DNA from 2 places in the Klebsiella sp. WP3-W18-ESBL-02 genome. Region 1 is predicted to be linked to the other one. Evidence: predicted binding sites of a transcription regulator. Region 1 holds the regulator's gene; the other holds the start of a gene.

Evidence for each region. The regulator LexA, encoded in region 1, represses DNA repair genes until DNA is damaged. The targets are predictions, from matches to a motif close to TNCTGTATGTACATACAGNA.
Region 2: a site for LexA is predicted at 1,726-1,745, ahead of sbmC (DNA gyrase inhibitor SbmC). Genes of this name have one in related genera too.

Annotation. Positions count from the first base shown of each region.
Region 1 is NZ_AP021972.1:4,761,985-4,766,198, reverse strand. It holds gene plsB (glycerol-3-phosphate 1-O-acyltransferase PlsB) at 1-954, opposite strand, end outside; gene H7R56_RS22875 (diacylglycerol kinase) at 1,083-1,451, shown strand; gene lexA (transcriptional repressor LexA) at 1,551-2,159, shown strand; gene dinF (MATE family efflux transporter DinF) at 2,225-3,544, shown strand; gene H7R56_RS22860 (CsbD family protein) at 3,669-3,878, shown strand; gene zur (zinc uptake transcriptional repressor Zur) at 3,932-4,214, opposite strand, start outside.
Region 2 is NZ_AP021972.1:3,682,660-3,686,873, reverse strand. It holds gene H7R56_RS17605 (DUF2235 domain-containing protein) at 1-949, opposite strand, end outside; gene sbmC (DNA gyrase inhibitor SbmC) at 1,762-2,232, shown strand; gene H7R56_RS17595 (serine hydrolase domain-containing protein) at 2,304-3,614, opposite strand; gene H7R56_RS17590 (LysR family transcriptional regulator) at 3,755-4,214, shown strand, end outside.

The DNA.
Region 1 (4,214 bases):
CACGTAAGAGAGCAGCAGGTAGTCCATGTGGCTACGGTGGCAGGGCACATAGACAATTTCATGGCCGTCGTGCGCCAGCTGGCGTACGCGCTCGGCGTTATGGACGTTAATGCCCTGGTACAGACGGTTCCAGGTGAAGCTGAGGATACGGTCAGTCAGGCGAATCATCTCGTAGGAGAAGTTAGCCGCAATCTCTTCCATTAGCGCAATCGCATTCTGCTGTGCTTTTTCATGGGAGATTTTTTTGCTGCGCGCTTCATCTTCGACCGCTTTCGCAATGGCTTTCGAAGCCAGCAGCTTTTTGAACAGGTCGTGACGTGCCGGCAGGCGCGGGCCAACCGCAGCCAGGCGCTGACGGGCAAAGTGCATGCGGGCAACGCGTGCTAGCTTCTGGGCGATGATTTTATCGGTGCCGTGTTCGTCGGCCATGCGGCGCAGCGACACAGACGGCGAGAAGCGCACGAAGCTATCGCGACCAAGCCAGGAGACGGCGAAGAATTTCTGGAAGCCGTTGAGCATACGCAGCGGCGGATTTTCCTCGCCTTTTTCGCGGCCCGGAGAGCGCCCGAACATCACGGAAACCGGCACCATTTGCACATCCAGGTCCGGATTGCTGCGGTGCAGATCGAGATAGTCGTGGAACAGCTTGATCGACTCTTCCTTTGGCGTGTAGTAAGTGAACACGCGCGGGCCGCCGTGAATAAACACGTAGCGCGGCAGCAGAGTGCCGTCGATTTCCAACGGTTCAAGCGGATCGGGTAAATCATGCGCCAGGCACTGGGCGCGCAGCGTCAGCAAGTCGGCCTTAGAGTTATAAGGCAGGACGTACATAATCGGGCGCGACGTATCGAGCCCCAGTTCCTGGGCAGGTTCTGCCGGAATAGACTTGCTTTTTACCAGTACGCTTAATGGTAAATTCAGTAATTTGTAGTAAATTCGTGGCCAGCCGGACATAAACGATGTAAAGCCTCTGGTTAATCATGCAAATGCGCGGCAAGAATATCAGAAAGTCAGCAGAATTTCTGTTCTACCGCTGCATAACTCGCATTGTCATTGACGTAATAACAAAAAAGGTTCTTGAGATGGCCAATAATACCACCGGGCTCACCCGAATCATCAAAGCAGCGGGCTATTCCTGGAAAGGATTTCGCGCGGCGTGGATCAACGAAGCCGCATTCCGCCAGGAGGGCGTCGCGTCGGTGCTGGCGATTATCATCGCCTGCTGGTTGGATGTCGATGCGATTACCCGCGTGCTGCTTATCGGTTCCGTCCTGTTGGTGATGATAGTGGAAATTCTCAATAGTGCGCTGGAAGCCGTAGTCGATCGCATTGGCTCGGAGTATCACGAACTGTCCGGACGGGCAAAAGACATGGGGTCGGCGGCGGTGCTGCTGGCGATTTTTGTCGCGCTGATCACTTGGGGCATGCTGCTGTGGGCGCATTTCCACTAAAGCTGTGAAAACTGCCTGATTTCGTGCGTTTTATGGTTTCAAAATAGACACTAGCTGTATATACTCACAGCATAACTGTATATACACCCAGGGGGCGGAATGAAAGCGTTAACGACCAGGCAGCAAGAGGTGTTTGATCTCATCCGGGATCATATCAGCCAGACGGGCATGCCGCCGACGCGTGCGGAAATTGCTCAGCGCTTGGGGTTCCGTTCCCCGAACGCGGCTGAAGAGCACCTGAAAGCGCTGGCGCGTAAAGGTGTCATTGAGATTGTATCCGGCGCTTCTCGCGGTATCCGCCTGCTGGTGGAAGAAGAAGAGGGCCTGCCGCTGGTGGGCCGCGTCGCGGCGGGTGAGCCGTTGCTGGCGCAGCAGCATATCGAAGGTCATTATCAGGTCGATCCCTCGCTGTTTAAACCCAGCGCCGACTTCCTGCTTCGCGTCAGCGGCATGTCGATGAAAGACATCGGTATTATGGACGGCGACCTCCTTGCCGTGCATAAAACGCAGGACGTGCGTAACGGCCAGGTTGTGGTCGCGCGCATTGATGAAGAAGTGACGGTGAAACGCCTGAAAAAACAGGGTAACGTCGTCGAACTGCTGCCGGAAAACAGCGAATTTAAACCTATCGTGGTCGATCTGCGCCAGCAGAATTTCTCGATCGAAGGACTGGCCGTTGGCGTTATTCGCAACGGCGAATGGCTGTAACACCCGCTTTCTCATGACGGCGATACGCCCCGTATCGCCGTCTTTTTCCTTTCTGGTCGACACTCATGCCGCTACTTACCTCCGCCGATAAGGCCCTGTGGCGCCTTGCGCTACCCATGATTTTCTCCAACATTACCGTCCCGTTGCTCGGGCTGGTGGACACCGCCGTGATTGGTCATCTCGATAGCCCTGTTTATCTGGGCGGGGTGGCGATTGGCGCGACCGCGACCAGCTTCCTGTTTATGCTGCTGCTGTTTTTGCGCATGAGCACGACCGGTCTGACGGCACAGGCGTTTGGTGCGAAGGATCCGCAGGCGCTGGCTCGCGCGCTGGTGCAGCCGCTCATGCTGGCGCTGGGGGCCGGGCTGCTGATTATTCTGCTGAAAACGCCGCTGATCAATCTGGCGCTCTCCATCGTTGGCGGCAGCGGCGAGGTGCTGGAGCAGGCGCGGCGTTTTCTGACCATCCGCTGGCTCAGCGCCCCCGCGGCGCTGGCTAACCTTGTGCTGCTGGGCTGGCTGCTGGGCGTACAGTACGCTCGTGCGCCGGTTGTTTTACTGGTGGTGGGCAATGTCCTGAATATCGTGCTCGACCTATGGCTGGTGATGGGGCTGCACATGAGCGTACAGGGGGCGGCGCTGGCGACGGCGCTTGCCGAATACGCCACGCTGCTGGTCGGGCTGGTGATGGTCCGCAAGGTGCTGGTGATGCGGGGCATCAGTTGGCTGATGCTGAAAAACGCCTGGCGCGGCAACATTCGCCGTCTGCTGGCGCTGAACCGCGACATTATGCTGCGTTCCCTGCTGTTACAGCTGTGCTTTGGTGCGGTGACCGTTTTCGGTGCGCGCCTCGGCGGCGACGTGGTGGCGGTAAACGCGGTGCTGATGACCATGCTGACGTTTACAGCCTATGCGCTGGACGGCTTTGCCTACGCGGTGGAGGCCCATTCCGGGCAGGCTTTCGGGGCGCGCGATGGCAGCAAGCTGCTGGAGGTCTGGCACGCCGCATGCCGTCAGGCGGGCGTGGTCGCGCTGGCCTTTGCGCTGGTGTACGCGCTGCTGGGGCAACAGATTGTCGCGCTGTTAACGTCGCTACCTGAACTGCAGCAGCTTGCCGATCGCTATGTGCTCTGGCAGGTTGTGCTGCCGGCGATCGGCGTGTGGTGCTATTTGCTGGACGGGATGTTTATCGGCGCAACGCGCGGCGCTGAAATGCGAAACAGTATGGCGGTGGCCGCCTTAGGCTTTGCGCTAACGCTGCTGGCGCTGCCGCTGCTCGGCAACCACGGGCTGTGGCTGGCGCTGGCTGTATTCCTCGCGCTGCGCGGGCTGTCGCTGGCGTATATCTGGCGTCGCCATTGGCGAAACAATAGCTGGTTTTCCTGAGAAATGGTTAAAGATTCCGAATAGTGAAATGAACCCAGAATGACTGACTACAATTAACCTCACGCTTAGCGAAAAAGAACGTGTCTCTTTCGCTATTCACTCACTGACGATCGAGGATTCGACGATGAATAAAGACGAAATCGGCGGTAACTGGAAACAGGTTAAAGGTAAAGTGAAAGAGCAATGGGGCAAACTCACCGACGATGATATGACGGTGATCGAAGGCAAACGCGACCAGCTGGTCGGTAAAATTCAGGAACGCTACGGATACGCGAAAGATCAGGCAGAAAAAGAGGTCGACAGCTGGGATAAACGCCACAATATCCGCTGGTAACGCGCTTCTCCTGCCCGGAGTACACGGATGTACTCCCCCCGCTAATCGCTCGGTTAGCGGGCCTTTTTCTTCAACTGAATGGTATGGTCGTGATGACAGTGCTCATGCGCGCGGCAGGCTTCAACCTCGACGCAGGCAGAGCATAGGCCATGGGCCTCAATGACGTTGTGGCGTAGGGCAAAGCCCATTTTCGCCGCCAGCGTATGCATGATATCTTCCACCCCTTCTGCACACTCTTCTTTCACCACGCCGCAGCGATCGCAGATAAACATCGCGGAGGTATGCGTCGGCTGATCGAACAGATGACAGAGCACGTAGCTGTTGGCGGATTCCACC
Region 2 (4,214 bases), 1.1 Mb from region 1:
TGTACATCGCCTGAAGACGATCTGCAATCATCGCCCGCTCTTCAGGCGTTAGCGGAGAGGCCGGTTTAGTAATATCATTGCGACTGACATGATTGACCTGAGTCGGATCGAGGCTGCCAAAGAGTTTATCCAGTAATCCACGAGAATCATGCTTCCCTGCCAGTAGCGGATCCTCGTCGTTCTCCCAGCAGTTGTTCCCACTTAATCCCATGGCATACAAAAATTGTTCCGTTAGTTGGATATAAATATCGCTGATTCCCTTAGGGTAGGATGCACCGATGTCAGAATGGGCTCCTGGCAAGCGGATCAGATTGATGCGATGGGGTATCGGTTGGAAACGCCATAGGGGTGGTAGAGGGGTCGGGTCGCTATCGATTATCGGCGCAAAAGTTTGGTTACGGGTTTCATTTGTCGCATAGAAGTGCACCAGATAATCCACGGACGACGGGATGTTCAGCATCAGAGTATGACTCTGCGCGGTGGCTACGGTATCGTAAAGCAGCGCATAAAATCTTGGGCCGGTGCTAGCAGCGGACCTTTCAGCCGTGCCAAATTGCATCGGCCACTGCTGCGTCACTAAATTCATAAAATGCCGCGCTGTTGCCGCCCCCCGACTGAATCCTGTGACAAATACACGAATATCGGTGTTGGGATTATCCAACAGCCATTTGCTTGCTTGCGCGAAAAATTCGCGCTTTGCCTGCTCGGCAACGTCAAAACTACTGGAACCCGAGATCCCGTCAAGATAATCGATACCACTGCCTTGCATGCCAACGCCACGATAATAACGATCAGCATTCACTTGCCGGGCAATTCTTGCCACCAGCGTCTCACGTTCATCTAAGGGTATCCGATCGCGATCGTTAAAGGTACCATCAAACGCCACCTTATAAATCTTGACTGGGCGATGCCCAATTGGGTACGTGATCAATGGCGCATCTATCGGCATAGCTAAAGCCTTCTCTATATCCTCCTGATCAGTGGCGCGTACTGGAACTGACCTATTACCAGAAATTAGGCTTGTACAGGCACTGAGTACAATGCAACACAGTGCCGCTATGATGAGTTTGCAGACCCGATATATTAGAGTGTTATTCATATTATTCATCCTGATGATAAAAAATCGGGTACTGCCTCTGTGCCTATATGGCCCAAAGAAAATTTAATGCCAGAATAAGGGGGCAGATTGAGTAAATATTCCTATATCTCATTGATATATTAAGTCATGTTTTATGTCGTCGGAAGAATAAAAATTATCTATGGAAAAACCATAGTATTTAAAAGCAGCTGCAGTCAGGCTGTACGCCTCTCTAAAGTTGCTGTACTGCCCGACGATGTGAAGTAGCTCGATAGGTTAGGTGGTTATGCACGGCCTGCAGGTTTGATATCAGTAACGAACAATCTACGGGAGTTTGATCATGTATCTGGACTATGAGTGGGGCAATGTGTCAGCCTATAGTCCATATTCAGCCCTCTCCCAAATCAGGATATAATCCACCCTCCATTGCGGATAACCCGCAAAAAATCCAGCCAGAAAGGTTTGGAGGCCTCAACGTTTTTCGGACTGGTGAAAATCATTTTATTTCAATATAGATACGTGGTTAATTCGAATTCTGCAGGGGCCATTTATCCTTTTTTTCTTCCGTCCTACGCGTATTGGCAAGAGTGCGAATCTGCTCACATATTGTTCGCTGTGTGATTGTCTGTATCCGAAAACAGTGATTATACTGTATGTAATTACAGTGTCTTAACGGAGGCGGTATGGAATACGAAGTGAAGCAGGCTGCAGCACGTAAAATTGCTGGTTTTCATATGGTTGGCCCCTGGGAGCAGACGGTTAAACAAGGCTTTGAGCAACTGATGATGTGGGTCGAAGGTAAACAGATCCCCGCACAAGAGTGGCTGGCGGTTTACTACGATAATCCCGACGACGTCCCGCCGGAGAAGTTGCGCTGTGATACCGCCGTCACGGTACCTGAGGGTTTTGTTATTCCGCCAAACAGCGAAGGCGTGATGATGACCGAGGTTGACGGCGGCCTGTATGCGGTGGCGCGCGCCCGCGTTATCGATCACGACTTCTCTACGCCCTGGTATCAGTTCTTTAATAGCCTGGCGCAAGATGAGGCGCATACCATGGCGCCAAAACCGTGCTTTGAGCTTTACCTGAACAACGGTGCGCAAGACGGTTACTGGGATATTGAAATGTATGTCGCGGTAGTGCCGAAGGCGTAATAAAAAACGCCAGAGCGCATGAGCGACTCTGGCGTTTAGTGCGCTGGCGGACATACGCCGTTGTCGGGATCTTAACGGAGCGCGTGGGCGATCGCGCTGAACATCAGCGAAGCCTCAAGCGGCTGAGCGCTGAAGGACGGTTCTGCCTGCGGCCACGTTGACCACTGAACGATCACCAGATTCTCCGCGCGGTTTACCATAATCATTTGCCCATAAATTCCCAGCGCCCACATAGAGCCTTTGAGAGACGTTTTTGCCGCAGGAACAACGTCGCGAGCATTAGCGGGAACTTCATTGTTCCACCATTGGTAGCCATAGATTCCCTGCGGATGTGCGGCGGAAACGGAGCCTTTTGCGGTCGTCCAGGCGGCGGAGTCCGAGACCCAGTTTTCCGGCAGTATCTGTTTGCCGTCAGGCAGGCGGCCGTTGTGTAACACGAATTCACCAAAGCGTCCCCAGTCTTCCAGCGTAGCGTTAAAGCCATGCGCGCCAACGTTGTGCTGACCTTTGGCATAAGCGTGCCATACGCCATCATTTGCCATACCGTACGGTTGCCAGATGCTTTTCTCAAGGTAGGCCGCGAGCGTCATACCGGTAGCACGTTCCAGCACGTCGCCCAGGAGCCAGGCACCGCCGGATGAGTACGACCAGACTTCACCCGCCGGATGCGCGCGCTTCAACCCGGAGACCAGCTTGCGTACGCAATCATAGGTGCCTGGATGCGCCTCGCACTGCGTCAACTGAGCGAAATCAGACTGTGGATTGGTGTAATCCTCATTCCATGCGACCCCGGAGGTATGCTGGATCAGCTGCTTCAGAGTGACACCCTCCCAGGCGGTCCCCTTTAAGTCAGGCTCATACCGTGTGACCAGATCGTTCAACGAATGAATTTTGCCTTCCTTCAGCGCAACCCCAACCAGCGTTGAAACCACCGATTTGCCCACTGAACGCGAAGTCCACAGGGTGCTATCCGTATTGCCTTCGCCTAAATATTTCCAGGCTATCTTGCCGTCTTTCAGGACCAGCATGCCGCTCACATTCTGTCGTTTAATGTAATCCTGCAAATTCCATGTTTGCCCCTTCAACTGGTAAGTGGCTTGGGTGAGCGGTTGGTTTGCCATTTGCAGGGGGGTTGCATGACCGTGGTGGAAAACATCGCCCGCGTAGTTGCGATAATCGTTACGAAAGCCGATGACGCGCTCGGCCTGATCCCAGGTGAGCATCTTTTGCGTATCCGGCAGTTGAGCGTCAAACGGTGCCGGGCAGCGGGTTAATTCCGTCCCTTCGCAGGCGGCCATGGCCGGGGCGCAAAAGAAGGCTCCGGCAACCAGACCGGCCAGCAGACAATATTGTGCAGGTGAAGATTTTTGTTTTTGATTCATAGCGTTCTCGATTTTCGTTATACCCATAGACAGGTCACCGCGCAGAGAGGTGATACGGATGCAGTATAAAAATCGGCGGACTATAATAAAAAACGCAATATGGGGGGAAAACCCCACCATAAGAGCTTAAGGAGAGAGGTGTGCCGTCATTGTCGTATTCACTTGCCCAGCTTGAAGCCTTCACCGCCGTTGCCGAATATGGCAGCCTCGTCAAGGCGGCTATCAGGCTCGGAAAAGACCGCACGACGCTACGCGATTTGATCGATCTTCTTGAGGATGGCCTGGGCTATGAACTGTTTGTTCGTCAGGGACGGTCGCTGCAGCTTACGCCTGAAGGCGAGCTGCTTCATCGTCAGGCCCATCTGCTGATTCGCCAGGCGCGGGCATTTGAGCAGTTTGCGCATCAGGTACCGGCCACCGATGTTCAGTCGCTTGAGGTCATGTACGATCCCTTCACCCCGCGCGCCTTTCTGCGGGCACTGATTGCGCAGATGGCCAAACGCAACGTGCGCTTGAGTCTGACCTGTACAACGCGTGAGCAAGGGGAGAGCGCGTTAGCAGCTGGGCAGGCCGATTTGGGTTTTTTTCAGGCCCATAATC